DNA from 3 places in the Pseudarthrobacter sp. SSS035 genome. Region 1 is predicted to be linked to each of the others. Evidence: riboswitches for the same ligand, from Rfam matches in the RefSeq annotation. Region 1 holds a riboswitch; each other region holds the start of a gene.
The links. A riboswitch is a leader RNA that binds a small molecule or an ion and turns the genes downstream of it on or off. The one in region 1 is predicted to bind cyclic di-AMP.
Positions count from the first base shown of each region.

Region 2: linked by a shared signal. The riboswitch ahead of MUN23_RS18935 (LysM peptidoglycan-binding domain-containing protein) and the one ahead of MUN23_RS04320 (C40 family peptidase) in region 1 are both predicted to bind cyclic di-AMP.
Region 3: linked by a shared signal. The riboswitch ahead of MUN23_RS05100 (hypothetical protein) and the one ahead of MUN23_RS04320 (C40 family peptidase) in region 1 are both predicted to bind cyclic di-AMP.

Region 1 covers NZ_CP096882.1:944,245-948,580, reverse strand. The annotation lists gene serC (phosphoserine transaminase) at 1-187, opposite strand, end outside; gene MUN23_RS04330 (metal-dependent transcriptional regulator) at 463-1,158, shown strand; cyclic di-AMP (ydaO/yuaA leader) riboswitch at 1,300-1,543, shown strand; gene MUN23_RS04325 (M23 family metallopeptidase) at 1,547-2,371, shown strand; cyclic di-AMP (ydaO/yuaA leader) riboswitch at 2,520-2,682, shown strand; gene MUN23_RS04320 (C40 family peptidase) at 2,753-3,427, shown strand; gene MUN23_RS04315 (C40 family peptidase) at 3,599-4,336, shown strand.
Region 2 covers NZ_CP096882.1:4,079,034-4,083,369, forward strand. The annotation lists gene MUN23_RS18930 (YdiU family protein) at 1-1,431, shown strand, start outside; gene MUN23_RS18935 (LysM peptidoglycan-binding domain-containing protein) at 1,501-2,352, opposite strand; cyclic di-AMP (ydaO/yuaA leader) riboswitch at 2,356-2,527, opposite strand; gene MUN23_RS18940 (lytic transglycosylase domain-containing protein) at 2,740-4,032, shown strand; gene MUN23_RS18945 (TraR/DksA C4-type zinc finger protein) at 4,072-4,336, shown strand, end outside.
Region 3 covers NZ_CP096882.1:1,138,700-1,143,035, reverse strand. The annotation lists gene upp (uracil phosphoribosyltransferase) at 1-451, shown strand, start outside; gene MUN23_RS05110 (VOC family protein) at 514-888, shown strand; gene MUN23_RS05105 (HAD-IA family hydrolase) at 964-1,680, shown strand; gene MUN23_RS05100 (hypothetical protein) at 1,751-2,485, opposite strand; cyclic di-AMP (ydaO/yuaA leader) riboswitch at 2,491-2,667, opposite strand; gene MUN23_RS05095 (cell wall metabolism sensor histidine kinase WalK) at 2,744-4,297, opposite strand; gene MUN23_RS05090 (response regulator transcription factor) at 4,305-4,336, opposite strand, start outside.

The DNA.
Region 1 (4,336 bases):
TGAGGCCTTCACGGACGGAGCCCACGAGGTTCTTGACCGGTGCCTGGCGGTGGGACGTGCCCAGGATGGTCTTGGACGCCGCTGAGAGCGCTTCGAGCTGCTCCGGCCTGACCTTGGAGGGTCCTGCGCCGAACCGTCCATCCTTTGGCAGGAGGTCGGCAGGAATAGTGATGCTGGTTTCGCTCACGGGGGCTCCAATTTCGGCATGGACGTGGCTCACGTCCGGACGGTGGGGTGGCCGGTAGTCGGCGGTGACTGCATAAGGACCTCCCTTATTCTGCCTGAACCCTCGATTCGGCGGGAACCGGCGCCGTCATAGTCCGGCCACTGAGACCGTTTGTCCCCGCCCGGCATTATCCAGACAAATTCAAAATAGGCTAAGCTTTTTAGCGGACCTCGCCGCTGAGCGGGACGCGATACGGTGGGACAACGCAAGGTACTGCGCTCGAGGAGCTGAGCTGGATGACGGATCTGATCGATACTACGGAGATGTATCTTCGGACCATTTTGGAGCTTGAAGAAGAGAACATCGTTGCTCTTCGCGCACGCATCGCCGAAAGGCTGCGCCATTCCGGACCCACGGTGTCCCAAACCATCGGACGGATGGAACGCGACGGACTGGTCGTGGTCTCCGGAGACCGCCACCTGGAGCTCACGGAAGCCGGGCGGAAACGCGCCACGGAAGTGATGCGCAAGCACAGGCTCGCGGAACGGCTCCTGGCGGATGTGATCGGCCTGGACTGGGCCTATGTCCACGATGAAGCGTGCCGCTGGGAGCATGTGATGAGCGAGCGCGTAGAGCAGCGCATCTACGAATTGCTCAACCACCCCACGGAGTCTCCTTACGGCAACCCCATCCCCGGGCTGGCTGCCCTGGGCGGACCGGCGCCCGCGCTCCCTGACGCCGGTGTGATTAATCTCCTTGATGCGATGCAGGGCTACGGGCCGGCGTCGAACGTGACAGTCAGCCGGCTGGCCGAGCCCATCCAGGTGGAACCTGAGCTGCTGGTCCAGCTGGATGAAGGCGGGATCAGGCCTGGTGCCACGGTGTCCCTGGAGCGCGTAGGGGAGTACATTTCCGTGCGCGTGCCGGGAATCGAAGGGGCGCTCGAGTTGCCCCCGGAAGTGGCATCCCACGTCTTCGTTTCCGTCAGCTGACGGGAAGGCGGTCCGCCGCGTGGGGCCGCGCGTGGGGCCGCGCCATAGCGCAGCGAGGCAAGGTTCCGCAAAGATAACGGAATTGTTACTGTCCAAGTTAATCACCTATAGTTGAAACTCAGCGTCGATACAAAAGCGTTACCTGATCCGGAGCCGAGCTCTGCCAGCGGATCAGGTGCATCAGTCACCAACTGGCAGAGGCGGGGGAACCACAACCGGCAGTCGTAAGACTGCCTTGGGGTTAAGTCCGTCAGCAGCAAGCCTCTTCCAGCGAAGGATCCTCACGGGATATCTCTGCGCCAAGTGCTTGTCACGGCGGACCGGGTCTTTGAACTCTCTGACCCGAATCCGACAGCTAACTTCGCAGGCTACCCAGAGAGGAACATTCTTGACCACGCAATACTCCAGGGGCCGCCGTCGCGCGGTGGGTCCCGCTTCGGCGCCCAGAGTGGCCGAGGATTTCAGCGCGGAGAGGCCCCGCGACCCACAGCGGGAAGCCCGCCGCCGCCGGGGACCCTTCCGGCAGATGACGGATTTCGCCGCCGCCAGTGGCCTCGGCCAGAAGGCCGGCATCGCCTTGGCAGCAACAGGCCTGGCTCTCACCGTGACGGTTCCTGTGACCGGCCCCGTGATGGCCACTCCGGCACCCGGCCAGGCTGCGTCGGCCGTTTCCGCTGCTCCGCAGCCCGAAGTGACCGCCGAAGCCGCCGCCCAAATTGATTTCAGCCGCTCGTCCGTGGTGACCCAGGGTGATCCCGACGGCAAACTGAAGCAGCTCCTGAGTGCCCAGTCCGCGGGATCCATTACCCGCGCCGCCTCTGCCGGAAGCCTCGGCTCGCCGCTCGCCCAGCTGGCTACGGCCTCACCCTTCGGATTCCGAGTCAGCCCGATTACCGGCGGCTCCGGCGACTTCCACCGTGGCCAGGACTTCGTGGCACAGTGCGGAACCTCTGTCCTGGCCGCTGCCAGCGGTACCGTCACCTTCGTTGGCTGGCACCAGTACGGCGGCGGCAACCGCGTGGTGGTGGATCACGGCAATGGCCTTGAAACCACTTACAACCACCTCTCCTCCGCCAGCGTCAGGGTAGGCCAGACAGTCAGCCGCGGCGACGTTGTTGCCCTCAGCGGCACCACGGGCGCGTCCACGGGCTGCCACCTCCACTTCGAGGTCCAGGTCAATGGCGAAGTCGTTGACCCCACCGGCTGGCTCTGACCCAAATGATGGCCAACTCTCGAATCGCGGCGACGTGCCGTGACCTGAATGTGACATTGGCTCGGAACTCCTGTAACGTCTAAAGCGCGTCAACTTTTCCGAAGTTGACGTTCTTGAGTGGATTGCCTAGCTCTGCCACCGCTCAAGGTCCGTTCGCATGACATCGTCTGGCAGGGGCGGGGGAACCAATTTTGGTCTTCGATTCTGAAGGCCTTGGGGTTAAGTCGCAAAGCTTCCACTGTGAAGCAGCGCGGCCGGGTGACTCCCATCCGAATCCGACAGCTCACCTCGCAGGCATTGGGAGAGGCTACCTTCGTGTCTTCACGCCATACTTCTGCGCGTCACCGCGCACAACCGGTTCGCACTAACCCCTTGGGCTCCGTGTCCAAGGCCGTCAGTGCCAATGCCGGGACCGTAGGTCGCCAGGCTGCTGTTATCGCAGCTGCATCAGGTCTGATCCTGAGCATGGGGCTTCCGGCCAACGCTGCGGATTCCACCGCCGGCGTTTCCGCCTCTACCGAGTCCGGTTCCGCGCAGACGGCACTTGCCGTAACTGCCGCGCCCACGGCTACCGTTTCCTTCGAACGCCCCGTCATCAAGACGACGCCGGCGCCGAAGGTTGAGAGGGTCCGTGCGCAGTCCACGGCCTCCGAAACCGGGGCTCAGGGTGCTGCCGCAACCGAGGCCGCGGCCTCCAAGCTCGCTGACACTGTCTCCTCCGCTGCCGCTTCGGGTCTGGCAGCACTTGCCTACACCGGTATCGGACACCCCTACCTCTGGGGCGGCACCACTCCCAACGGCTGGGACTGCTCCGGCTTCACGCAGTGGGTCTACGCCCAGGCCGGCATCAGCATTCCCCGCACCAATGCCTGGACGGCCATGCGGCCCACCGCCACACCGGCCCCCGGTGACCTGGTCATGCAGAATGGCGGCGCCCACGTTGGCATTTACGTCGGCAACGGCATGATGATCAGCGCACTGAACCCGTCACAGGGCACGCTGCTCCACTCGGTGGCATCCACGGGCGGCGGATCCTTCTTCACGCTGGCCCCGTAGTTCCTGCAACCCAGTAGTTCCCGCAGCCCCGTGCTGCCGGAGCCGTTCTTCGCTGGAACCTTTTCGCTAGATCCCCGTTCGGGGCGTGCCGGCGTACCCCCAAGATGCCGGCGCGTCCAAAGCCCTCAGGCTGCCCACGCGGTCCTGAGGAAAACGAAAGAGAGAAAATTAATGACTACACGTGCAACTGTTGCACGGCACCGCGCCGAGGTCGCCAAGACCAACTCGCTGGCTGTCATTGCCAAGGCTGTCGGCGACAACGCCGGCGGCATGGGCCGTCAGGCTGCGGTTATCGCTGCTGCTTCCGGCCTTGTCCTGACCAGTGGTATCGCTGCGAACGCGGCTGACACCGGCGTCCAGCGTGAAGCTGCGTCCGCTTCGAACCTTGAGGCTGAGGTTTCCGCCCCGGCCATCATTTCGGCTGCTTCCACCATTGCCATCTCCTACGAGAAGCCCGCAGTGACCACCACGCCGGCTCCCGTTGAGGCTCCCGCGCCTGTTGTTGAAGCTCCGGCTCCGGCCAAGGCCGCGGCCACCCTCACGGTAGCGTCGGCCGCTCCGAAGGCGCCGGTCTCCGCCAGCGGCAAGGGCCAGGCCATCCTGTCTGCAGCCTATGCACAGCTCGGCGTCAGCCAGGACTGCACCATGCTGGTGACCAACGCCCTGGCCGCCGTGGGCATCAACTACCACGGCTGGCCCGCAGGGTACCTGTCCCTGGGTCAGACCGTCAGCGCCGCCGAGGCCCAGCCCGGCGACCTGATCTATTACGCCGACGGCGGCGCGGGCATGGCCCACATTGCCGTATACGCCGGCAATGGCCAGGCAGTGCACGGCGGCTACAACGGCAACCAGACCGTTGTCTTCAGCGCCAACGTTGGCTCGGGACCGGTCTTCATCCGCGTGTCCTAG
Region 2 (4,336 bases), 1.9 Mb from region 1:
GACGGGCGTTTCGCGCGCGAACTCGAGGAGCTGGCGGTTCCCTGGCAGGCGGAAGAAGCACCTGACCCGCACCTGCTGGTCCTGAACGAGCCGTTGGCCACCGAGCTGGGCTTGGACCCGTCCTCGCTGCGGACGCCCGAGGGGACGCGGCTGCTGATCGGCAACCAGATTCCTGAAGGTGCCACGCCGGTGGCCCAGGCCTATGCCGGGCACCAGTTCGGCGGCTACTCACCCCTGCTCGGCGACGGGCGGGCCCTCCTGCTGGGTGAGGTCACGGACATCCACGGGCAGCTTCGGGACATCCACCTCAAGGGCTCCGGCCGGACACCGTTCGCCCGCGCAGGTGACGGTCTCGCCGTCGTCGGTCCCATGCTGCGCGAGTACATCGTCAGCGAAGCCATGCATGCCATGGGCATCCCCACCACGAGGTCCCTCGCCGTGGTGGCCACCGGCCGGCCCGTCCGCCGCGAAACCATGCTGCCCGGTGCCGTGCTCACCCGGGTGGCGAGCAGCCACCTGCGCGTCGGCAGCTTCCAGTTCGCCCGCGTCAACGGCGAGACGGACCTTCTGCGCCGTCTGGCCGATCATGCCATCAGCCGCCATTACCCGGACGCGGCGCTCGCCGGCAAGCCCTATCTCGCGTTCTTCGAGGCGGTCATAGCCGCGCAGGCGTCCCTGGTGGCGCAATGGATGCTGGTGGGCTTCGTCCACGGCGTGATGAACACCGACAACATGGCCATCTCCGGCGAGACCATCGACTACGGTCCCTGCGCGTTTATGGACGCCTTCAACCCCGGCGCGGTCTACAGCTCCATCGACGCGGACGGACGCTACGCCTACGCCAACCAGCCGGTCATCGCCGAATGGAATCTCACCCGGCTTGCCGAGGCACTCCTGCCCCTGCTCCATGAAGACCAGGACCAGGCCGTGGCGCTCGCGGTGGAATCCCTCGGCGCCTTCCGCACGCTGTACAGTGCTGCCTGGTCAGCCGGCATGAAGTCCAAGCTTGGGCTGCGCCCGGACACGCACGACGACGTCGCGTCGCCCCTGGTGGACGGCGTGTTGGCGCTGCTCCAGGAAGGCAAGGTGGATTACACCTCCTTCTTCCGGAGCCTCGGCTCGGCGGCCCGCGGAACCCCGGAAACTGCGCGGTCCATGTTTGCGGACCCGGGCGCCTACGACGCCTGGGCCGCACGGTGGCTTGCCCTGGCGCCGGACACGGACCTGATGGACCGGGCCAACCCCGTCTACATCCCCAGGAACCACCTGGTTGAAGAGGCTCTGGATGCTGCTATTGCGGGCGACCTGGACCCCTTCAACCGGTTGGTGGACGTCCTGGCCGATCCGTACACGCAGCGCCCCGGGCTGGAACGCTACGCCGGCCCCGCCCCTGAGGACTTCGGGAGCTACCGGACCTTCTGCGGGACCTGAGCGAACACCAGGGATGGACGACGGCGGCGCGGGGCTGGGTGCCGCCCGCGGCCGTCGGGCATGGTCGGATCACGCTACGCGGACGAAGGACGCTCCGGCGAGCCAGCTGATGGAGTGCACTTCGGTTTTGAAACCGTCCACCCCGCCACTGACAACCTGGCCGTTGCCGGCGTAGACGCCCACATGGCCGGCCGTGATGACCAGATCCCCCGCGGCAGGTGTGCCCACCACCGCGCCGTACTGGAAGAACTGGCCGGGAGCCAGGTCGCCCACGCTCTTACCCACCGAGCGCAGCGCCTTCTCCACCATGGCGGTGCAGTCCTGCTGTATGCCGAGCTGGGAGTTGGCGGAAGCCAGGATGGCCCCGCCGAGCGAGCCGGCCGGTGCCTGGGCCGCCGGTGCGGACGTTGCCGCCAGCCGGATGCCGGTGTTGGTGGGAGAGGCCGGCGCCGCCGCGGCCTTCGCCGCGGGAGCCGGTGCGGTGTAGCCGGCACCGGGGATCCGGATCTGGTCGCCGGGGTAGATGATGCTGGTCAGCGAGAGTCCATTGGCAGCAAGGACGTCGTTGAGCGGGACGCCGTTGGTGGCGGAAATCTGGCCCAGCGTGTCACCCGAAACGACTGTGTGGACGGTGGCCGCGGCGGGGGCTGCTGCAGCGGAAGCCGGAGGAACAGCGGCCGGAGCCGCTGCCGCCGCACTGGTTTGGACCTGGGTGTTGGCAGTCCCGGAGTTGTCCGGGCCGTGGACGCCGGCCTGAGCCGGGACGCCAATGCTGAACAGCAGGCCGGATGCAGCAATAGCCACCAGGGCCGGCCGGCCAAACGTCAGGGGGTGTGTTGTGGCCGCAGTAGACAGGCCAATAAGGACGGTGGAGCGGGCAGGAACCGCACGATGGCGTGCGGCAGCGGAATTCTTGGACACGGTTGATCGCCTCTCCCATGCCTGCGGGGTGAGCTGTCGGGTTCGGGTCGGAGATACCCGGCCGGTAGCGCCGCCGCACGGGACGGAGCGATACCGACTTAACCCCAAGGCTTCGAAAAGCCGTGGAAACGTGGTTCCCCCGTCCCTGCCAGCTGGAAAGCGACTGGATCCCGGTCAGCGGCAGGGCTCGGCATACTGGCGGGAATGTCCCGGCTTGAGCCGGGCCACCGTTTGACCATAACTTCCGGTTATCGACAATGTCACATTCCGGTAACGGAATGTAGGCGTGAAATCCACCCGTGCTTCATCTCGGATTCCCTCCCTCCTCGGTAACGATGTTGCAGGTCAGGCCCCGTAATCCGTATATGCCCGGTAAGCTCACCAACTATGTCCCGGATTGTTCAAAAAATGCGGCTGCCCGCCCTCGCCGGCCTGCTGGCGGTCGCCCTGGTGGGGTCGGCTGCGCTGCTTCCCTCGCATGCCGCAGACGACGCGCCGCCCGGCGGGTATCCCTCGTGGCAGGACGTGCAGAACGCCAAGAAAAGCGAGGCTGGCAAAGCGGCAGAAGTCGCCAGGATCAATGGGCTGCTGGGCGGACTTCAGGCTGAAGCAGAGACGCTGGGCAATGCGGCCGTAACGTCCGCCGCGGAGTATGCCAAGGCCGAAGCGGCACTTCAGGCCGCCACTTCCACGGTGGACGCACTCACGGCCCAGACGGCACGCGCCGCGGCCGAACTGGGACAGTACAAGAAGGAAATCGGCGCCCTGGCGGCCCAGTCGTACAAGACTGGTGGAACCAACATGGGTTTCTTCGTTGCCCTCGACGCCGTACAGAACAACAGCATTCAAGGCCTGAATATCGTCCAGATCGTCAGCGATAAGACTGCGGCCCTGGTCAACAAATCCGCAGGCGCCGAACGCATTTCGCGTGCCCTGGCCGATCAGGAGCAGGCGGCCAGGGCCGAACGCGAGCGCCTGTCCAGCGAAGCCAGAACCAAGCTCGACGCCGCCCAATCCGCCCAGCAGGCCATGTCCCGGCAGATCGCGGAGCAGCAGGAGCACGGCCAGGAACTGACCGCGCAGCTGGCCTCCCTCAAGGGCACCACGGCTGCGGTGGAGGGGGAGTTCCGGCAGGGCCAGGTGGCGTTGGCCGCGTATGAAACGGCGCAGGCCGCCAAGCGGGCCGCGGCGCAGGAACAGGCGCGCCAACAGGCGGAGGCGGCAGCCAAGGCGGCGGCCCTTGCCGCTGCACAGAAACCGGCGCCGGCCCCACCTGCTGTACCGGGAGTGCCCGCCCCGCCTCCAGTCCCGAGCCCGACGCCGGTCCCGCCGCCCGTCGTCGTCGTGCCTTCCGTTCCGGGAGGCGCTGTGAACGACCCCGCGGGCGCCAAGAACTACGCAGCCGGGCAGCTGGGCGCCTACGGCTGGGGCCAGGATCAGTTTCCGTGCCTGGCGTCGCTGTGGACCAAGGAGTCGAACTGGCTGACCACCGCCACCAACCCGTACTCGGGCGCATACGGCATCGCCCAGTCGCTGCCGGCCAGCAAGTATGCCAGCGCTGGCAGCGACTGGCTCACGAGCTACCGGACCCAGGTCAATTGGGGCCTGTCGTATATCGCTGACCGCTACGGGTCACCGTGCGGCGCGTGGAACCATTCCGTGGCCAACAACTGGTACTGACCTGCGGGGGGACGGCAGCCAAACCACTAGGCTTTTCCCATGCCCGATTTTGAACGGTTCCGGGTTCTGCTGGAAGAAGAGCGCACCCGGAAACTCGCGCTCCTCCCCGCCCTCCGTGAGGACATTTCGTCGGCCAACGCCGCCCGCCAGGATTCCAACGTGGATGACGAGCACGACCCCGAGGGTTCCACCATTGCGTTCGAGCTATCGCAGGCCTCGGCGCTCCTGAAACAGAGCAGCGCGGGACTTGACCAGGTGGATGCGGCCCTGGCGCGGATTGCAGCGGGCACGTACGGCACGTGCG
Region 3 (4,336 bases), 190 kb from region 1:
GGGCACCGCTTTCACCAAGCCCACGCCTCTGGTGGTTCCCATCCTGCGCGCCGGGCTCGGCATGCTTGAGGGCATGACCAAGCTGGTCCCCACCGCTGAGGTGGGCTTCCTGGGCATGGCCCGCGATGAGGAAACCCTGGACATCATCACCTACGCGGAGCGGCTCCCGGAGGACCTGACGGACCGGCAGATCTTTGTGCTGGATCCCATGCTTGCCACCGGCGGAACACTGCGCGAAGCCATCAAGTTCCTGTTCAAGCGCGGCGCCTCCGACGTCACGTGCATTTGCCTCCTGGCCGCGCCGGAAGGCCTGGCAAAGCTCGAAGAGGAACTGGCCGAGGCCAATGTGACCATCGTGCTGGCCTCCATTGACGAACGGCTCGACGAGAAGTCCTACATCGTTCCCGGGCTGGGCGACGCCGGCGACCGCCTGTACGGCATCGCCGGCTAATTCTGGGCTGCTTCGGATTTCAGGTCTTCCGCTTTTCTGCCGGCGCCGTTAGCCTGTGGCGCATGGACTGGAAACTTGAACTCGTTTTTGTGCCCGTATCCGACGTGGACCGCGCCAAGGATTTCTACGTCAACAAAGTTGGATTCAACCCGGATTTCGACGAGCGGCCCATGGATGGCATCCGCTTCGTCCAGCTGACCCCGCCGGGATCCGCCTGCTCCATTTGTATTGGCGAGGGCCTCAATGACGCCCCTCCGGGTACGGCCCCAAGCCTGCAGATGGTGGTCAGCGACATCCAGGCTGCCCACGACCACCTCAAGGGCAACGGTGTGGAGGTCAGCGACATAGACATCCAGGACTGGGGGCACTTCGTCTATTTCGCCGATCCCGACGGCAACAAGTGGGCGGTGCAGTACATCCCGAGCCGTGACGCCTAAGGGCGTGATGCCTCGGATCGTAACGCCTAAGCCCGTGACACCTAAGCCGGTAACGCCTAAGGCAAAATAGGCAGCATGAACATCCCCACACCTGCCGCCACACGAACACCGGCTACACAAACGCTGACCTGCCGTGCCGTTCTTTTCGATATGGACGGCACACTGGTGGACTCCACGGCAGTGGTCGAAGAGGTCTGGGGAGAATTCGCGGCCCGGTACGGCCTGGACATCGCCGAAATCCTGCGCACTTCGCACGGCGTCCAGGCTGCCGATACCGTGCGCCGGTTCGCGCCGGAGGGAGCCGACGTCGTGGCGCTCACTGCGGAACTCGGCGCGATGGAACGGGTGCGGACTGCCGGTATCGTCGCGTTGCCGGGGGCTGCCCGCCTGCTTCGCAGCCTCCCGGCCCAGGCAGTTGCCCTGGTGACCTCAGCGGACAGGACCCTCGCGGACATCCGCATGCACGCCGCCGGACTGGCCATGCCGGCCACGGCCGTGACGGCGGACCTGGTCACACGGGGCAAGCCGCACCCGGAAGGCTATCTGATGGCCGCCGGTCTGCTGGGCGTCAATTCGGAGGACGCCGTGGTATTCGAGGATGCGCCCGCAGGAATCGCTGCAGGTGTTGCCGCAGGTATCCGTACGGTGGCGGTGGGTCCCAACACGGGCGAGCTGCCGGCAGGCGTGCTGCATGTCGCGGATTACCGTGCCGTGACCGCCTCCGTGGAAACGGACGCCGCGGGACGGCAGCTCATTTCTTTCCGGCTTGACGCCGGCGGATCACTTTCGTGATCCGCCACTTGTGATCCGCCGGCGCGGCGTGCAGCTCAGCGACGCCAACCGCCGGCGCCGCTCAGTCGGCCTAGTACCAGTTGTGCGACAGGTGGAAGTTCAGCGCGCCGCACGGTGACTGGTAGCGCTCCTGGATGTAGTTCAGGCCCCAGTTGATCTGCGTGCGGTAGTTGGTGACGTAGTCCGCGCCGGCGCTCGCCATCTTCTCAGCGGGCAATGACTGGACGATGCCGTACGCGCCGCTGCTGGCGTTGGTGGCCGTGGTGGTCCATTCGGATTCCTTGGTCCACAGCGTCTGCAGGCACTGCATCTGGTCAGCGGACCAGCCGTACGTCGCCAGCTGCCCGGCAGCGTAGGCCTGCGCTCCTGCGGGGTCGTTGACGGCCACAACAGGCGCGGGTGCAGGTTCCGGGGCCGGAGCAGGAGTGGCAGCGGGTTCGGGTGCCGGGGCGGGTGCCGGATCGGCGGCCTGGGGCGCGACGTTGATTTCAGCCGGAGCCGCTTCCGGAGTGGCCGGGGCCTGGATCTCAGCCGCTTCGAAGCTGAGCTTCGACTGGGCGTTCTCTTCTTCGGCGGCCTGGTTGGCGCTGGCCGCAAGCGAGGCCGACTCGGAAGCGTGTGCTGCGGCGCTTACACCGACCAACAGGGCGCACGCGGTGGCGAACACCGCGACGCGCTGGCCCACGGAGGGAATCCGGGCGGCCCTGGAGAGTGGGGACATAGCTGCGCCGAAGCGGGTCTGCTTGCGGTGGCTATTGGACTTGTTGTCGCCCTGCGGGCGCGGTTCTACCTTGAATTCAGACATGATGGATCGCCTCTCACACCTGCGGAGTTAGCTGTCGGGTTCGGATGAGGGCATCCGGCCACACGGCACAATCACGTGTTGGCTTAACCCCAAAGGGCACCTGGTGCCCGGGACGGTGGGTCCCCCGCCTCTGCCTCTGAAAACGGAATCCGGGAAGCGGCAGAGCTTGGCGTCATCCGGATATGCGGCCCAAACGGGAACCACACCATATCGACGGTACCGGAGCTGGCGGCTTAAGTCACATTTAGGTAACGAGAATCACGACGGCGGTGTGTCGCCTTGCTGTGCCCGGGTGTCTGATGATGATGCCAGGATGCCGGTCGGGAAAAGCAGCGCGAACTCTGTCCGCCCGGCCCGCGATGTCACTTCCACGCTCCCGCCGTGGGCCTCCATGATCGACTGGACAATGGACAGGCCCAGGCCGCTGGTGCCTTCGGACGCCCCGGCGCCCGAGGCCGGTGCCGTACCCTTGCGCGCCGCGTCTGCGCGGGCAAACCGGGAGAAAACGTGGTCCACGAATTCCGCAGGGATGCCCCCGCCGTCGTCCGTTACCGTCACCGCTGCGCCGCCATTGGCAGACTTCGTGACAGCGGTGACCACCGTGGTCCCCGGCTGCGTGTGCTTGCGCGCATTGGAGAGCAGGTTGACAAGCACCTGACGCAGTTGGGACGCATCACCCGTGATGGCGAGCGGCTCGTCAGGCAGTTCAAGGCGCCAGTGGTGGTCCGGGGCGATGACCTTCTCGTCACTGACGGTTTCGATCACGAGTTGTGTGAGGTCTACTTCGCTGAGCTTCAGGGGCTGGCCCTCATCGAGCCGGGCAAGTAGGAGCAGATCCTCCACCAGGGTGGTCATGCGTTCGGACTGGCTTTGGACCCGGGCCAGGGATTTCCGGCCGTCCGGCGTGAAGTCCTCGGTCATCCGCATCAGCTCCGTGTACCCGCGGATGGCGGTCAGCGGGGTGCGCAGCTCATGGGAAGCGTCGGCAACGAACTGCCGCACCTTGGTCTCGCTCCGCTGCCGCGCCTCGAGTGCGTTGGCGACGTTGTCCAGCATCAGATTGAGGGCGTGCCCTACGCTGCCCACTTCGGTTCCGGGATTGGAGTTCGACGGCGGGACGCGCACCGCGAGTGCCACCTCGCCCGCGTCCAGCGGGAGCCGGGCCACCCGGGTTGCAACCTCGGAAAGCTGCTCGAGCGGCTTCATGGTGCGCCGGATCAGCACGGTTCCCGCCAGTCCGATCAGCGCCAGGCCGCCCAAGGAGACAAAAACAAAGGTCCACACCAGCGATGCCAGCGTGCTCTCCTTGGCGGCGAGCGGAAGGCCCGTGACAAGGACATCGCCGTAGCCGGTTTGCACGGCCACAATCCGGTAATCCCCGTTGGACAGCGAGCGGTTCACGGGAAGGCCGTTCTGCGCCAGCGCCAGCAGGGTCTGCTTGTCTTCGGCGTCGAGGGGTAGGCGCGTGGTGTCCGAGTCCAGGAAACCGCCGCTGGGGATCTGGCCGTTCAGGATCCGCGCATTCAGCGTTCCCACGCTCTGTCCGCGGGAGTCAAGCGGGTCCGGCCTGCCGTTGAATCCGCCCAGGGGCGGGCGGCCCGGATCGTTCGACCGTTTGGCGGCCTGGCTCAGCTGTTCATCCAGCTGCCCGGTGAGAAAGGAATCCATGGAGGCGTAACTGAACAGCCCCACGGCTCCGCAGATGGCCACCAGCAGGGCCATGGCCAACAGGATCAGCCGTGTGCGCAGATGCCAGGTGTTCGGTTTCAGCAAGCTCCGGGCAGGTGCTGGAGTTAGTCGCGGCGAGGACATGGAAGTGTTACTCGGCCGGCTTGATGACGTAGCCGGCGC